3 regions of the Thalassospira sp. GB04J01 genome follow, and region 3 is predicted to be linked to each of the others. Evidence: predicted binding sites of a transcription regulator. Region 3 holds the regulator's gene; each other region holds the start of a gene.
The links. The regulator PhoB, encoded in region 3, activates phosphate uptake and scavenging genes when phosphate is short. The targets are predictions, from matches to a motif close to TNTCATAAAACTGTCA.
Positions count from the first base shown of each region.

Region 1 (6,074 bases), on a different contig from region 3:
TTATCGGTTTGGAAAAGGCAAAGCGCGGCAAGGTCGTGCGATAAGCACGCATTAGGAAAATGGCTTCGATCAAATCACCGCGCGCCTGCTTGATCGCAAGGGCGGCCAGATCGCGGTCGTAAAGCGATCCTTCGGCCATAACCCGGGTGACCGACAGCGACAATTGCTGTTCGATCTGGTCGGTTTCGATTTCTCTGACGTCTTTGTTGCCACGGCGCTGTTCTGCCAGAAGCCGGTGGGCATTGTTGATGGCGCGTTCGCCACCTTTTACAGCAACATACATGGTTACTTGACCTCAATCCGGGTGGTGCGTGAAAGGGCGGCGATTTTGGTGTCGGTCGCGAAAATGACATCGACACCGCATGGGAAAAGATGATGGTTCTCGGCCCGCCACGCATGAAACGCCGCCGGAAGACCTTTGATATCCAAACTATGGGTATCTTTGATCCCTGGACCCCGAAGATGCATTTCCGAGTTGTCGGTGATGTCATCGACCAGCAGGATCAATGTTGCCGACTGATCAGGGTATTCGGCAGTGCCAACTGGAAGCTGGGTGATAAAGGACAGATCTTCGTCACAGCGCGCAACGGCAAAATCGGCCTGCGAGGCGTCTGTTGTGATCGGGCTGCCGCAATGGAATTTCAAATGCGTGGTGGCCGCGTTGGTCGCACAAGCGGGCGACAACCAAACCGTGGTGTCCATATCCGCCATTGCAAGAAGTGCCGCGGTGGAGGATGTGTTTAGGCCATCTGGTGCAGTGATGTTAATCGGCAGGTTGTAAATGCGGCCGGGGCGCGACATGGCGTCAAGTAACACACGGAAAACAGCGTTCGAATCAAATGCGGCATGATCAAAACCGGGCAGCAAGTTACTTGTCTGGGATTGCAGGGTCATTCGTCTTCTCCGCGGACAAGGGTAAAGAAATCGACTTTGGTTGCGGCAACCTTATGGGCATGGTCACGTTTGGCAGCGGCTTGTTGTTCGGCAAGGATGTCGATAAAGGCGCTGGCGGTCTGATCGCGCAACATAACGGCGTCAAACAGGGCGGCATATTGTGCCTGAACCCGATCACGTCCCTTGACGTATGAGTGACCAACAGTTCCGTCTGAAAGGGTTACAGCGCAGCGTGTAACCGTCATTTCGCCAAGGTTGAACCGCTGTCCTCCACCGCCTGCGCGACCGCGCACCATCACCATGCCGACTTGTGGCTCGCGCAGATGGCTCCACGTGGTCGCGCCGTATTTGTCGGACCATTCGGTTTCAAGGGTCTTACGGTCAGTGCGGGCAAGAACTGCCATCCAGCGTTGACGCGCAGCTATCGCGCTGTCGTCCGTCTTCGCGGTGTCTGGTGCTGCGGTCGGGGCGGCCTGGGCCATCATATGTCTGATCCTTTTTCATGGATGTCGACAAATTCAAAATTTGTCTAGACGTCTATACATATTTACGTTATAAGCCGATCTATCGACCTTGGCAAAGGTCTTGCGGTGAAAGTTTTGTGAACGGGAAAAGTTATGGATTGGGAGCCGGGGCTATCTATCTGGAAGCAAATCGAAAAACAGCTTCTGACAGATATTGCGGACGGGGTGTTTTCCCCAGGGGATAAAATGCCGACCGAAATGGAACTGGTGCGCCGTTTCGGTGTGAATCGCCATACCGTACGCCGTGCGATCGCGGCCCTCGTCGATACCAATGTCGTCCGGGTGGAACAGGGACGCGGGGCCTTTGTTCAGGAACAGATCCTTGATTACCCGCTGGGCGCTAAAACCCGGTTTTCCCAGATTGTATCCGGGCGTCATCGATTGCCGGACAAACGCTTGGTATCGTCCGAGGTGCTCAAGGCAACTGCAACGGTTGCGCAATGTCTGGACGTAAAGCTGGGCACACGGGTGATTGAACTGTTTTCAGTGTCCGAAGCCGACGGTGTGCCGCTGGCGGTGGCGACAAGTTACCTGCCAGCCGCACGATTTGAAGGCATTGTCGAGATTTTCATCGAAACAAAATCGCTGACCGAAGCGTTCAAACGGTTCGGTATTGACGATTATACCCGCAAAACCACCCGCATTTCAGCAGCACTGCCCTCGTCACGTGTCGCAAGCCTGCTAAAGCAGGCCAAAAACCGCCCGGTAATCTCGACCGAAAGCATTGATGTCGATTCGGCAGGTGTTCCGATTGAGTTCGGCGTTACCGCCTTTTCCAGTGACCGGGTGCAGCTAATTGTCGAATAGTGCAGATACGTTTACTGGGCAGGTTTTCGACACCAGAACTGATACATTGCTCTGAATGTATCGGGGTTATCAAGTTCATACGCGTGCCATTTATCAAGACGTTTTTCAGCAGAAAATCCGTTTAGTTCTTTCCGGAAATTACTGAGTTGACCCGCGAAATTCATTTCGAAATCGAGAAATTCCAGATTAAGGGTTTTCAAATATTCTTTGATTTCCGGCAAGGTGAAGCGGTGTTCCTGAATATGAAAGATCAGGTCGCGACAAGCACTCAAACTATGAAAGTCTGATCTGCGGCATAGTTGGGCTAAGACCGGATCACCTTTTGCGGCTGCGTTGATAATATATTGTCGGCACGTACGAATGCCGTCCGCGGTTGGTTCGAAATTTTGTTCGGCAACAATTTTGCGCCCTGCCAGAACGTCCTGTCGGGCTGCCTCGCTATACAGACCAATCTTCATGAGGCCGCCGGGTTTGACGCGTCGTACAAGAGTTTCCCATCCCAAAAGCGGGTTTTCGAGATGGTGTAAAACGCCGACACATTCAACAACATCAAACTGCTTCTCTATTTCATCAAGTTGTAGAATATCTGCTTGGAAAAAGGAAATGTTGTCTATGTTGAGTTTTGCAGATTGCCGTTTCGCATAAGCTAGGCTGGCAAGACTAAGGTCAACTGCGGTTACCTTCGATGCTTTGTAGCGTGTGGCAGGTTGGATAGAATGTTGCCCGGTCCCACAGCCGGCAACCAGTATTTCTGGCGCGTCTGGCGCAACATAATCGCCAAGTTCAAGTAAAATAGGGGGGGATGTCAGGACGTCGGCGATTGACAGATCGTATCTGCGAACTGCTGCGTTTATCCACCTTGGGTATGGGTTCTGCTCATACATGTCGCGTACAGAAGAAGACACGCCATCTGAGATTTTTGTCAGTTGGCCGATAGTCGGTCGAATCTCGTTTTCTTCCAGCGGCTCTTTTATCTGCCTTTCTATAACCGGCAGGAGCGAACTGGGCCAATTTTGTGCTGTCAGTATGTTTGCCCACGCATAATGAGATAGTGGTGCGTAGGCAGCTAGTATCGTCAATTCCACCGGGTTCGGGGTGGCGCCATCCGCGATAATTTTTGCCAGTTTATTTTCAAGTTGGCTTATGGCCTGCTTTTCTGCTTCGGAAACGACATAAGCATACTCGTTATTAAAGCACTGCAGGGCAAGGCTGATCGCAAGGGGTAATATTTCATCATCACGTGACGTATCCGATGTCAGCATTTCCCTGCGGCAGCGTGTCAGAATTCTCTCAAGAGCAATGTTGTCGATCGGGGTTGCAGACATCAGCATCATCAGGGATGTGCATTTTGCCAACGTAATCATGTCTGACCAAGGATCTGAAATACCAACCGCATCGGGCTTGGCCCAGCGGCTGAGTACTTCGGCGATTTGCGTATCGTGCTCGGCTGCGACAATCACGGTTTGCACAAGGTCCTGCATCGGCAGAGTTTCGGAGCGAATCAGATGTTGTAACCTAATTTCGACGCCCGCAGAGGATGGTGTCGACGCGGTCAATATTTTCAGACAGTCACAAAATAGTTGCCAGTGACGATTTTCGCCGGGTCGGCGGCCAATGGCGAGGCTGTGAAACTTTAAGGCCTCGGAGTGTCGACTTTGTTTTTCGAGCGCGGTTGCGATGTCAGACAATACGTCAGGATCTGATGATCTCTGCATCAGTGCCTGTTCTAGGTGGGTTAACGCCTGATCCGTATTACCAAGAAGCAAGTGCGTTTGGCCGAGAAGTTTGTGTCTACTTAACGCACCTTTGGGCGTGCTTGGGCTGCTTTCGAGTATCGCAAGCGCGCGCGAATAGTGTTTCTGCTTTATCAAAAGCGCACCCAGATTATGATAGGCATCAACATAGCTTGGTTGAATAGCGATAGCGCTTTTGAAGCTGGCCTCTGCGTGTATAAAATCGTTTAAGGCAACCAAAACAACGCCGAGATGGTCGTGGGCTACTGCATTGTTTTGCTGAATAGAAACGGATTGGAATATCAGATTTCTTGCCTGTTCGTGCGAACCCGTCCGGTAGCAACATAGTCCAAGGTGATGCAGGGCAACTGGGTGATCAGACTGTATGCGTAACACCTCAAGATACTTCCGTGAAGCCTCACGAAATTCGCCTTTCGCAAAAAAATCGTCTGCTGTTTGCAATATACCCTGAACCGGATTGGACATTTTTTTGCCTATTTTGAATGTCTGCCGAAGACAAGCTTATTTTCCAACGTCTTTCGTTTGGGTTTACAAAGCGCATATTTCGTAAAAACCAAAATGACGCTGATCAATACTCCCGCCCCGGACGTGCTTTATAGACCGGGAACCCCAGCTTGAACTTGATTGCGGCAGCGCGCAGGATAAAGGCGGCAAAGAATGCGATGAAAGCAATCGGGCCACGGGGAAGTTCAAGAATATCCGTGCCAACCACATAAATACTGGCGCCCATAAAAGCACAGCTGATGTAAATTTCTGGGCGCAGGATAAGCGGGATTTCATTACAAACCACGTCGCGGACCATGCCGCCAAACGTTGCGGTGATCATGCCAAGGATGATGGCAACAAGTGGCGAAACACCAAGGTTCAATCCAATGGCCGCCCCGGTGACGCCAAAAAGTGCAAGCCCCAGTGCATCAAGCCAGATCAGCGCGACATAGCGCCGCTCGACAAGATGGGCCGTAAAATAGGTAAAGATCGCCGCGGCAATACAGGTAATGATCCAGGCCGGATCCTTGATCCAGAAAACCGGCGTTTCCCCGGTAATCACATCACGCACTGTCCCACCACCAATGCCGGTAAAGGTCGCGATTAGGACAAAGCCGACAACATCCATCTGGCGTCGGGATGCTTCAAGTGCGCCTGTGATCGCAAACACCGCAACGCCCGCCAGTTCAAGCCAATAGATAATTTGGGTAATGGTCATAGCACCCTATTTGGTTGCGGGTTGTACATGTTGGTGTTTGGTTGGTTTTCGTCGTGCATTGTGGCCATCAACATCCTGATTTTCAAATATACTATCAAATTTAAGTATAGTGTTATTGTTGTATCGAATGGTTATGGAATGGGCAGGGTACAATGAACCATTCTGTCCTGCGGGATATGCCGTCCGGTCATGAAATATCTGGCGAAATGCAAGGGCGTGGCTAATGCTGAAGATATCGCGAAGTAGCCACATCTGCATTTATGTGGCTTGTCGAAAACGGGTTTTCTTGACTTCGCAGCACAGCATCGTAATAACCATTTAATGACAATTTCATCGGATAAAGAACTCGATCATCTGCGTCGTATTGGCCGCATTTGCGCGCGCGCGCGGGACGTTATGGGGGCTGCGGCAGTACCCGGCATCACCACCGCGGAACTTGACCTCATCGGGCGAAAGGTTCTTGAAGATGCAGGGGCCGTTTCAGCCCCGGAAAGCGAATATAAGTTCCCCGGAGCGACCTGCATCAGTGTTAATGAAGCTGTTGCGCATGGCATTCCCGGCGATCAGGTTCTTGCGGATGGTGACTTGGTTAACATTGATGTTTCCGCTTCCCTTGATGGGTATTTTTCCGATACTGGAGCCAGCTTTATCTGTGGTGCGGGAAAACCCGAACTGATCAAACTGTGCGACGATGGCAAAAAAGCCATGTGGGCCGGGATCAAGGTTGTCCGTGACAAGGCACCCATCCGCGAAATCGGGCTTAAGGTCGAAAACTTCGCGCGTAAGGGCGGCTATACCCTGATCCGCAATCTTGCGAGCCACGGTATTGGTAAATCACTACACGAACATCCTCATACCATCCCGACATGGGATGATCCCAAAGAACGCCGG
Region 1 is NZ_CCDX020000012.1:521,569-527,642, reverse strand. It holds gene AMM48_RS13710 (carbon-phosphorus lyase complex subunit PhnI) at 1-283, opposite strand, end outside; gene phnH (phosphonate C-P lyase system protein PhnH) at 286-894, opposite strand; gene phnG (phosphonate C-P lyase system protein PhnG) at 891-1,379, opposite strand; gene phnF (phosphonate metabolism transcriptional regulator PhnF) at 1,512-2,225, shown strand; gene AMM48_RS13690 (methyltransferase domain-containing protein) at 2,237-4,444, opposite strand; gene AMM48_RS13685 (trimeric intracellular cation channel family protein) at 4,548-5,183, opposite strand; gene map (type I methionyl aminopeptidase) at 5,505-6,074, shown strand, end outside.
Region 1: phnF (phosphonate metabolism transcriptional regulator PhnF) is a predicted target of PhoB. The motif match lies at 1,486-1,501, and genes of this name have one in related genera.

Region 2 (6,074 bases), 170 kb from region 3:
TCCGTCTAGACAAAACTAAAATAGAATCTCGAAAGCACAATCCGCTTCGAGCGATCAGGTAGAGCCGTCATATTTCTCCGGGGGAGAAGATGAATTCATTTGAATTACACCCAGCACGCCGTAAAGGAGAGGTCTATCATACAGACCCTGGACGGTATCTGGGGGAAAACTGCCATCTAGACCCAGGCCGTCGGCATGGGGAACCAAACCACGAGGTTTGGAAAGATCTCATTTCGATGCGTTTGACTGCTGCGGCCAAGCGCACCTTATTTTCCGCACAAGAGGCGGAAGATTCGACCTACTTCGACAATTCCAACGCTGAAAACGCCACAGCAATGATCCGTGCTATTGGCGACAGTGTTGCGGTCCTAAAGTCCATTGTCGATATCATGCCCGCCCTTGAACGATTGATTTCAGTAAATTCTGGGCTTGAAGCCAAGCACCGAGATCCCAAAACCATTCAGCATCGAACATCGGAAAAGCTTCCGCCCAAGCGACCGCTGACAAACAACAGCGGCTGGTCATCGGATGCCATGATCGAAATGCATAATATGTGTGCTGAAAGCCGTCGAAAGCCTGCCGGGAAACCGAGGTTGAACGGTGTGTATGAACACAAAGACGACAGCACGGATAATGTGATCCCACCCGGCCCGCATTATTACAAACCGAATTAACGGCTATCCGGATGGGGCATTTTACAAAACCCAAAGTGTCCGGACCAAATAGTTGATCTTTGATAAATCATTGCGCCGCCGAAAAGACGAAGGTGACTTTGTCTGATCGGCGGTCGTTTTTGTGATCTGTGCTGCACCCGGCATCGGGTCTTCTTGTCTCTTGGGCTGGCATCAAACGGCTTATCGGAAATAGCCACCGGGTGTTTTGCCCGTTGCCTTGCGGAACATGGCAATGAAGGCCGACGTGTTTTCATATCCCAAATCAAGGGCAACTTCTGTGACCGGCCGTTCATTGGCCAGCCGTTCCAACGCATACAGCAGCCTTAACTTTTGCCGCCACTCACGAAACGGCATGCCGGTTTCACGTTGAAACAGGCGGGCAAGTGTGCGGCTTGACGCGCCACAAACCTTTGCCCAGTCATCAAGTGTACGGTTGTCTGCAGGATCCCCTTGCAGATGTTCGCAAATCCTTGAAAGTCGGGGGTCTTTTGGGGCAGGCAAATACAAATTGTCCTGATCCGGGGCCTTTAGTTGATCGAGCAAAACACGGATAAGACGCCCTTCTTCGCCGTCTTCGTCATACTCAATCGGGATTTCGGTCGCCGCACGGATCAGTTCACGCAACAGCGGGCTGACGTCAAGAACCATGCATCGGTTGGGTAGGTTCACCGAAACATCACGTCCGATATAAAGGTGGCGTGCACGGGTTAATCCGCTGCAAGTTACTGCATGATCGGTATGGGGAGGCACCCAGACAGCTCGCTGTGGTGGGACAATCCACATGCCGGCCTCTGTCAGGACGGTCATGGTTCCTTCAATGGCGTACAGTAGCTGGTTCCAGTCATGGCTATGGGCGGCAACGTGATAGCCCGCAGGCATGTCACTGACCCGGACATAGACCGCACGCGGCAATTCTTTTGGCCGGGGACGGTTGTTGTGATGAATGGGGCGGCCTTCAAACGTGTTCATGATGTGGGGCATGACATTCGTCCAAATAAAACTGTCTGATTTGCGGTATATATTGGCAGATTATCGTAAGACAGACGATCTCGACAGGTTTAACTTGGTCTCATTCCAAATCAACCATTGTTGTGACAAAGGACCCGCCACCAACGCGGCCCTGTCTGGGAGACAAAATGTCCAAACAAATCATACCAGAAGCCAGTAATCACGCCGCCCCGCTCGGTGAAGTGGCAAATGGTGATGTCGGTGGCCCGGTCTATAAGGGCTGGCGCAACCCCGAAGTTCTTTTGATTGTTATGGCTGCGGCCATGCCGTTGTCCTTTTCAACCTGGATGGCGCTTTTAAATAATTTTTCGGTCGAGATGGCCGATTTTACCGGACGTGAAATCGGAATTTTGCAGTCTTTGCGTGAAATTCCCGGCTTTATGGCCTTTAGCGCGATATTTGTTTTACTGATTTTACGCGAACAAACCTTTGCCTTGCTCTCATTGTTGGTGTTGGGGATCGGGGTGGCGATTTCTGGTTATTTCCCGACCGTGATCGGGCTGTATTGCACCACGGTCCTGATGTCGATTGGCTTCCATTATTTTGAAACCATGCAGCAGGCCTTGTCCCTGCAGTGGGTGAAAAAGGAACGCACGGCAATGGTGATGGGCCGGCAGCTTTCAGCAAAGTCCGTGTCGTCGCTGGTGATGTTTGGCATCGTCTGGGTGATGCTTGAAGTGTTCAATGTCGAGTATCGCTATGTCTATCTGCTGGGGGGGGCGTTGACCGTTCTTGCCGCCCTGTTTGTCTGGGGCGCTTTCCCCAAATTCTCTGATGCCCATCCGCAAACCAAAAAACTGATCCTGCGCAAACGCTATTGGCTGTATTACGCCCTGACCTTCATGAGCGGCGCGCGGCGTCAGATATTTACCGTCTTTGCCGGTTTCCTGATGGTTGAGAAATTCGGCTATGACGCCGCGACCATCACGCTGTTGTTCCTTCTCAACCATGCGATCAACATGGTGCTGGCACCCAAAATCGGCAAACTGATCGCCAAATGGGGCGAGAGACGGGCACTGACATTTGAATATGCCGGTTTGTTCATCGTCTTTATGTCCTATGCCTTTGTCGAGAACGACAAGATCGCCGGTGGGCTTTATGTGATTGACCATCTGTTCTTTGCGATGGCGATTGCGATCAAAACCTATTTCCAGAAGATCGCCGATCCGGCTGATATCTCATCGACTGCAGGTGTCAGCTTTACGATCAACCATATTGCTGCGGTGTTTATTCCCGCGGCCTTTGGCCTGATTTGGCTGTTGTCACCAAGTGCGGTCTTCCTTGCGGGGGCTGCGATGGCGGCTGTGTCACTGGTCCTTGCCCTTAACGTGCCGAATGACCCGGAACCGGGAAATGAAGTGGTGCGGGGGTATAAATCGGCGCAACTGCATCCGGCCTGATTAGAAGCTTTTAAACTGTCGATTGACGTGACTTTAGAAACGCCTGCGCAATGACGCAGGCGTTTCTATTTGTGTTTGCCGCATCTTTTTCGCAAAATCTTCAAAATCTTGACCATCTGAACGGGAATAATGTTTCGTGATTAAGTACGTGAACAGGGAAAAGACACATGGCGCACATTCGTAACACAGGGGCGGTACTCGTCGGGCTGTCGCTGGCACTCGCCAGCGGGACGGCTTTGGCGGACAGTTCGGTCTCGCTTCGCATTCTGGAAACCACCGACATTCATACGCATCTGGTCAATTATGATTATTACCGTGATGGGGCGTCTGACACAGTCGGGCTGGCCAAGGTTGCGACATTGCTCAAAACCGCACGCGGCGAAGCCGAAAACATGGTCCTTGTTGATAATGGCGACCTTATTCAGGGTAACCCGCTGGGCGATTATATGGCCAAGGAACGCGGCCTGAAAAAAGGTGAAATACACCCGGTTTATAAGGCAATGAACCTTCTGGGGTATGACGCCGCCAACATTGGCAATCATGAGTTTAACTATGGTCTCGACTTCCTTGCCACGTCACTCGCCGGTGCCGATTTCCCCTATGTCAGTGCCAATATATTTGTCGATGACGGCGATGATAACGCAGAAAACGACAAACCGTATTTCGAGCCTTATGTCTTGCTGGACCGCGAATTCGTTGATGACAACGGTAAAACCCATAAGGCAAAAGTTGGCGTGATCGGGTTTGTTCCGCCGCAAGTCATGCAATGGGACAAGACCAACCTCGCCGGTAAGGTGATTTCCAAAGACATCGTCGATATGGCGAAGAAATACGTGCCGGAAATGCGTGCCAAGGGGGCGGACATCGTTATTGCGGTGCCCCATTCCGGCTTTTCGACCATGGAACGCCATGGCATGGAAGAAAACGCCACCTATTACCTGTCCGAAGTTGAAGGCATTGATGCCATCCTGTTTGGCCACGCCCACACGGTGTTCCCCTCAGAAGACTTTGCCGATGTCAAAGGTGTCGATCTTGCCAAGGGCACGATTAATGGTGTTGCAGCCGTCATGCCGGGCTTTTGGGGCAGTCACCTTGGCGTGATTGACCTGCAACTGAATGTGTCAGATGACGGGACATGGAGCGTGGTCGACAGCCTGTCGGAAGCCCGCCCGATTTATCAGCGCGAAGGTCGTGACGTTACCCCGCTTGTCGAAGCCGACCCTGATGTGGTCGCAGCAGTAAAAGAAGAACACGAAGCCACCATTGCCTATATGCGCGAAGGTGTCGGGACGACCGCTGCCCCGATCAACAGTTTCTTTGCCTTGGTGGCCGATGATCCGTCGATCCAGATCGTGACCAATGCCCAGAAATGGTATCTGGAAAAACTGCTGAACGGTTCGGAATATGACGGCATTCCAATCCTGTCAGCCGGGGCTCCGTTCAAGGCCGGTGGTCGTGGCGGCCCGGATTACTTTACCGATATTGCAGAAGGCAAAATCGCGCTTAAGAACGTTGCGGACCTTTATATCTATCCCAACACAGTCCGTGCGGTACTGCTGAATGGCGATCAAGTTCGCGAATGGCTGGAAATGTCGGCCGGCCAGTTCAATCAGATTGATCCGAATAGTAGCGAAGAACAGCCGCTTATTAACCCGGATTTCCCAACGTACAATTATGACGTGATTGACGGGGTGACCTATCAGATCAATGTCACCAAACCAGCCCGCTATAACAAGGCGGGTGAGGTGGTGAATGCCGACAGTCACCGCATCGTCAATCTGGCATTTGAGGGTAAGCCGGTGAACGCCGATCAGCAGTTTGTTGTCGCGACCAACAACTATCGCGCCGGTGGTGGTGGCAATTTCCCGGGGCTGGATGGATCGACCGTCATTGTCGAGGCACCCGATGAAAACCGCACCGTTCTGGGCAACTATATTCTGTCGGAAAAGACGATTGATCCGAAAGCGGATGGTAACTGGAGCTTTGCCCCGATTGGGGATGCGTCCGAGGTGACGTTCGTCACCAGTCCAAAGGCATCATCGGCGGTCAATGCCCCTGACGACATCAGTTTTATCGGTGAGGATAAGGATGGTTTTGCCAAATATGTCCTGCAAACCAAATAATGATTGATGTCTGGCCGGAGCTACCTTGCGCTATGCTTGGTGTGTTCCGGTTCAGAATATGAAACTAAAAAAAGCCGCCCGGATGTGCTGGGCGGCTTTTTGAATTCTGGAGGTCGATCTAAGCCGATCAACTTATTTCTTTGCGCCGGGGCGCTGTGGGCCTCTGTTCGGACCGCCCTGCTGCGAAGGCGGATTGTCTTCACGTGGGTTTTTGCCGTTCAAATAGGCCTGCGCGCAATGTTCGTCGCAATAAGGTTTGGTCGGAATGTTTTTCTTACCGCAGAAATAAAAATCATCCGTATCCGGATCACCAAACGGCCAGCGGCACATGCCCGGCCCGAGATCATAGATAGAGATGCCTTTGCTCTGCTGTTTCGGCGCAGGAGCCTTTTTCTGTTCGGCTTCTTCCGCGCGGCGCTGGATCGGGGAGGGGCGCTTGGGCAGTCCCAGGCGGTGTGCCTTGCCAACCACAGCATTCTTGCCAACGCCCAGTTCTTCACCGATGCGTGCCGTGGTCCAGCCCTGATTCCAGAGCGAAGTCAGCAATTCAATCTTTTCCGGCGTCCAGCTCATTTCGAGTATATTCCGTGTTCCGTTGTCTGCCCGACGGTATGTTACCGATGACAGATGCTTATTGTCCGATGTCAAACAGGGATACAGACGTATCTACTAATATCGCGTAACGCAAGTGTCATGGAGATTCGCACCACGACCAAGATGCGCGAACAGCGCAATTTGCATGTTGGTGCCGTAATGTAAAGGGGAGATCGTCATTTGATCTGGTTTTTCATATCTGTTGTGGTGTTCTTGGCAGGCCACATCATCCCCGGTCTGATGCGAAATCAGATCGTCGGATGGATGGGGCAAAG
Region 2 is NZ_CCDX020000008.1:95,885-101,958, reverse strand. It holds gene AMM48_RS05640 (hypothetical protein) at 237-674, shown strand; gene AMM48_RS05635 (helix-turn-helix transcriptional regulator) at 855-1,655, opposite strand; gene AMM48_RS05630 (MFS transporter) at 1,811-3,082, shown strand; gene AMM48_RS05625 (bifunctional 2',3'-cyclic-nucleotide 2'-phosphodiesterase/3'-nucleotidase) at 3,250-5,205, shown strand; gene AMM48_RS05620 (GcrA family cell cycle regulator) at 5,338-5,778, opposite strand; gene AMM48_RS05615 (NnrU family protein) at 5,980-6,074, shown strand, end outside.
Region 2: AMM48_RS05625 (bifunctional 2',3'-cyclic-nucleotide 2'-phosphodiesterase/3'-nucleotidase) is a predicted target of PhoB. The motif match lies at 3,170-3,185, and genes of this name have one in related genera.

Region 3 (6,074 bases):
CAGCCTGAGGGCACCTCGCCGACTTCATCGACCTCTTCTTCGTGCAGGTTACTGGCGTGGCTAGGCATGTTTTTGTCGTGCTTATAGGTGAAGTACCAGATCGCGACCAACACACACAGCATCACCGCCCCGGCCCAGCGTTCAATCACGCCAAACATGCACAGCCCGATAAACAAGAGCGTGCCCAGCAACATCGCCCCACCATCGCGCACAACCGTTACACGGCCTGCTGCAATAGGTTTAAGCAAGGCCACGGCCCCCAGGATCAGCAATATATTGGCGATATTTGATCCAACCACATTCCCCATCGCGATATCGGCAGTACCTTTGAGCGATGCGTTCAGCGATACAACAAATTCCGGCGCGGACGTGCCCGCCGCCACGATGGTCAAGCCGACAATAACCTTGGACACCCCCATCAAAAGGGCAAGGCCAACAGCCCCCCGAACGATGAATTCGCCACCCGCGGTCAAAAGGACAAGACCGGCGATAATCTGAATATAAGGGATCAACTGTTCCAAGATGTGTTTGCTCGTATTGATTATATCGTTAATTCAGGCCCAACCGGTAATTCAGGCCCATCCAATTCAGGCCCATCTGGGCCCGCGGAACATGGCATTCCGCAAGATGAATGGCAAGTCATCAGGACATGACAATTGTCACAACAATCACGTCCCCATGCATCAAAGCCATCAATGTCACGCATTCTGCTGTTGTGCGGGGGCTGCCGCCTGTCGATCAGATTTCCATGAGACGGGCGGGGTTATTTTCGTTATTCTAGTATTCTTGGTAATTTCAAATATTTAACCGCGTGTTGGGCCAATCAAACCATGCATCACGGCGTTCTGTTCGAGTTATTCCTGATCCTGACGGCGGCGGTGATCGCCGTGCCGCTTGCCCATAGGTTGCGGGCAAATTCCATCATCGGATTTCTGATTGGCGGTTTTTGCATCGGCCCGTTCGGGTTCGGACTGATCAATGAGCGTCAGGACATTGCGACGGTTGCCGAACTTGGCGTTGTGTTTTTGTTGTTCATGATCGGGCTTGAGCTGTCGCGCGAACGTCTGCGCGTGATTGGCGGGCGGTTTGCCGTGCTTGGCCTGTTCCAAATTGGCGTCTCGATGGCGGTGCTGTTTGCCGGGTTGGCCGTCCTTGGCTTTAGCGTGCCCAGTGCCGTGGTGATTGCCGGCGCGTTGGCCTTATCATCGACCGCGATCATTTTAAAACAGCTTTCCGACGATAGGCAGCTCCATACAAAGTTTGGGAGGGCCGCCCTTGCCATTTTGCTGATACAGGATGTGGCGGTTGGTCCGTTCCTGATCATGGTGCAGGCCGCAGGGGATGCTGGAACCGAAACCAGCCCATGGGTCAGCATTCTGACCGGGATTGGGGCGGTTTGTGTTTTATTGCTGGTCGGGCGCTATTTGTTGCCGCGCCTGTTTCGCTATATCGCGCTTCTTAAGAACCCGGAACTGTTTGCCATTGGCACATTGTTTGTTGTTCTGGCCGCCAGCACGCTGACCGAAGTTGCCGGACTTTCGATGGCACTTGGCGCCTTTATCGCCGGTGTGATGCTGGCTGAGACCGAATTTCGCCATCAGATTGAGGCCGACATCACCCCGTTTCGCGGTGTTTTCCTGTCGCTGTTTTTCATGTCGGTGGGCATGTCGGTCAATGCCGATATTGTGTTTACCCAGTTTGGCACCATTGTCATTTGGCTGATTGCGCTGATTGGCACGAAAACGGGCCTTCTGTTTGTTCTGGCATTGATGGCCCGCTTTGAAAAAGGGTCGGCGTTGCGTGTTGGCATGAGTTTGGCCGCCGGCGGCGAGTTTGCCTTTGTCATGCTGGCACTGGCCGCACAAAATGGCGCGATTGCGCCAGATCTTGTCGCGGTGATGATCCCGGTGGTTGCCCTTTCGATGGCGTTGACCCCGACATTGATGACCATCGGGCAACGCATTGAAGAAAAGCTCCATCCCAAAGAAGACGACCAGCTTGGCCCGATTGAAGCCGAAACCGAGGGGCTCCAGCAGCATGTTCTGGTCATCGGGTGCGGACGTGTTGGTCGGGTTTTGGCGAGATTGTTAAAAACCCGCAACATTCCCTATGTGGTTCTTGATAGCGATGCACTACAGGTTTCACGCGGGCGGGCCGAAGGATTACCGGTGTATTTTGCCGATGGGTCACGACCGGAAACATTCCGGGCTGCGCACACAGACGAAGCAAAAATTGCGGTCGTTGCATTGGGAAACCCGCATGCGACCGAAAAAGCCGTTGCCCTGCTCCGTCATTACTATCCGCATTTGAAAATCTTTGCCCGCGCACAGGACATTACCCATATCGGGCCGCTGTCGCGCAGTGGGGCGGATGCGGCCATTCCCGAGGTGCTTGAAACCGGGTTGCGGCTTTCAGATCATGTGTTGGCGGCCTGCGATGTGCCGCAAGAAGAAATTGATGCCGAAATCGCCAAGTTCCGACGTGCTGACATGTTGCTGATGAATGAGCTGGCCCCGCGTACGCAGCGCCGCAAGGCCGAAGCGGCAGGCTCGGCTAAGCCTGCGTCTGGCTCTGGCCCCAAAACACCAAAAGCCAAAAAAGACGGCAAATAAACCAAAACCCCCACGCAAAACGCGATGGGGGTTTCTATCTTCAGGTCGCCAAAACAGGTTTGGGTGAACTACGCAGCGGTTTCTGAGTCCAGTGCATAGCCCGCCGCACGCACGGTGCGGATGATGTCGCGGGTCCCTTTGACGTCATTAAGCGCCTTACGCAGACGGCGGATATGGACATCAACTGTGCGGGTTTCGACATAAATGTTCGGGCCCCAGACCGCGTTAAGCAGTTGTTCGCGTGAGAAAACCCGGCCCGGATGCTCAAGGAAATAGCGCAGCAGACGGAATTCCGTCGGACCCAGATGGATGGCCTTGCCATTGCGGCTGACACGGTGGGCGGCGAGATCCATTTCGATATCGGAATAGATCAACTGCCCTTGTGGTTGCGCCGGACCGGACCGGCGCAACAGCGCACGAATACGGGCCAGCAATTCGCCAATGGCAAACGGCTTGGTGACATAATCATCGGCCCCGGTATCAAGGCCGCGAATGCGATCGCCTTCTTCACCGCGCGCGGTCACCATGATCACCGGCACATCGCGGCTTTCAGGTTTACGGCGGATCTGACGGCAGACCTCAATCCCCGACATGACCGGCAACATCCAGTCCAAAAGAACCAGATCAACATGGGTTTCGGCCATGATTTTCAACGCTTCGTCACCGTCCCCGGCTTCGACAACCTGCATCCCCTCGCGTTCGAGGTTGTAGCGCAACATGGTCACGATTGCGGCTTCGTCCTCGACGATTAGAACCGTTGGGTCCATCTTCCTATGCTCCAGTGTCACTCATTCGGTTCGACAACAGCAAAGTTTGCTGCATCGTTTTTTGGCCGACCATCTGTCGGCAGGTCTTCGCCTTTGATCCGATAGTAAATCGTCTCGGCGATATTGGTCGCATGGTCGCCAATCCGTTCAATGTTTTTGGCAATGAACAGCATGTGCGTCGATGCGGTAATGTTACGCGGGTCTTCCATCATGTAGGTCAGCAATTCGCGGAACAGCGAATTGTACATGTCATCGACTTCCTGATCGCGGGCCCAGACACGCTGTGCCTTTTCCGCATCGCCTTCGATATAGGCGTCAAGAACGTCCTTGATGATTTCCTGTGCCAGACGCGCCATGTTCGGGATGACCTGAACCGGGCGGATCGGCGGGATCTGATTAAGGACCTGGGCGCGCTTGGCGATGTTTTTCGCAAGATCGCCAATTCGTTCCAGATCGTTTGACAGCTTCAGGGTTGTCACCACCTGACGCAGATCGTCTGCCATCGGCTGACGCAGGGCCAGCAGACGGACAGCAAAATCCTGAACTTCCTGTTCAAGCATATCAATACGATGATCGGAAATAATGACCTTTTCAGCCAGTTCCGAATCGCGTTTGACAATGGAGCGGATTGCAGAGATCAGCTGGCTTTCCGCAAGCCCGCCCATCTGCGAGATGATGTTGTTCAGACGGGTCAGTTCCTCGTCGAACGAACTCACGATATGTGTTTTGTCGTCAGCCATTTAAATCGCTCTCCTGCGGGCGCTTAACCGAAGCGGCCGGTGATGTAACCCTTGGTGCGTTCGTCTTTTGGGTTGGTGAAAATCTGATCGGTTTCCCCAACTTCAACCAACTTTCCAAGATGGAAGAAAGCCGTGCGTTGCGACACACGTGCAGCCTGCTGCATGGAGTGGGTCACAATCACGATCGTGTAGTTCGAACGCAATTCATCAATCAATTCTTCGACCTTGGCAGTCGCAATCGGATCAAGTGCCGAGCACGGCTCATCCATCAGGATGACTTCCGGGCTGACGGCAACCGCGCGTGCAATGCACAGGCGCTGTTGCTGACCACCGGAAAGTCCGGTTGCCGGCGACTGAAGACGATCTTTGACTTCCTTAAGCAAGCCCGCACGTTCGAGCGAGGTCATGACGATTTGATCAAGCTCATCGCGCGAATTGACCAACCCATGGATCCGCGGGCCATAGGCCACATTGTCATAGATGGTTTTCGGGAACGGGTTTGGTTTCTGAAACACCATCCCGATGCGCGCGCGCAGCTGAACAACGTCGATGCGTTTGTCATAGATGTCGCGGCCATCAAGGGTGACTTCGCCTTTGATGGTAACACCGTCAATCGTATCGTTCATGCGGTTCATGCAGCGCAGGAACGTTGATTTACCACAGCCCGACGGGCCGATCAGAGCGGTGACCTGACGTTCGACGATATCAAGATTGACATCAAACAGCGCCTGATTGTCGCCATAGGAAAGATTAAGGTCACGTGCCGTCATTTTTGGGCTTGCGACGGACGGCTGTGCCGTCATTGCGCTTTGAGATACAACAGCCATTTTACCACTTCCGTTCAAATTTCTTGCGCAGATACACGGCAAATCCGTTCATCAGAACCAGGAAAGCCAGCAACACCATAATCGCCGCCGAGGTTTTCTCGACAAAGGCACGTTCCGGGCTATCGGCCCAGAGATAGATTTGCACCGGCAGAACCGTGGCCGGGTCCAGCGCCCCGCCCGGGATATCGACAATAAAAGCAACCATGCCGATCATCAAAAGCGGTGCGGTTTCACCAAGAGCCTGCGCCATGCCAATGATCGTCCCGGTCAGGATGCCCGGCATTGCCAATGGCAACACATGATGGGTGACAGTCTGAACCGGGGAAGCACCAAGGCCAAGGGCGGCCTGACGGATAGACGGCGGCACCGCCTTGATCGCGGCACGCGAGGCAATAATAATCGTCGGCAATGTCATCAGCGCCAGCGTCAAGCCACCGACAACCGGGGCGGAACGCGGCAGATGCATGACATTGAGGTAAACCTCAAGACCGAGCAAACCAAACACAATCGACGGCACGGCAGCGAGGTTGTTGATATTGACCTCGACAATCGTGGTGAAGCGATTTTTCGGTGCGAATTCTTCCAAATAAACCGCCGCAAACACCCCGATCGGGAAGGAAAGGGCCAAGGTCACCATCAGGGTATAGAGCGAGCCAACAGCCGCCCCCCAGATGCCTGCCAGTTCCGGTTCACGGGAATCGCCATTGGTAAAGAAACGGCTGTGGAACTGTTTTTCCACCGCACCGTCCGATTTCAAGCTGTCGTACCAGGCGATTTCCTCGTCATTGAGACGACGGCTGCCTTCGTCAACATCGGCACTGATGTAGCCTTTGTTGAGCATGTCAAAATCATCGCCGGAAATCAGCCAGACCTTACGGGTTTGACCGATCAGACCGGGGTTTTCCATCACACGTTCGCGCAGGTCATAAGATGCCCCGCCCGAAACAATTGCGTATAGATCACGTTTTGCCTGACGCGATGTGACGTCGGGGAACCGGTCACGCAGGGCCTGTTTGATCAGGCCGTCAAAGTTGGCCTTGCCGATCACCGCAGGATCACCGGTGCCGTCAGGATCAATCTCGGCGGCGTCAAAGGTCACTTCAAGCTGGACATAGGTCTGGAAAAAGG
Region 3 is NZ_CCDX020000008.1:267,041-273,114, forward strand. It holds gene AMM48_RS06405 (calcium/sodium antiporter) at 1-521, opposite strand, end outside; gene AMM48_RS06410 (cation:proton antiporter) at 831-2,612, shown strand; gene phoB (phosphate regulon transcriptional regulator PhoB) at 2,681-3,379, opposite strand; gene phoU (phosphate signaling complex protein PhoU) at 3,397-4,119, opposite strand; gene pstB (phosphate ABC transporter ATP-binding protein PstB) at 4,143-4,946, opposite strand; gene pstA (phosphate ABC transporter permease PstA) at 4,948-6,074, opposite strand, start outside.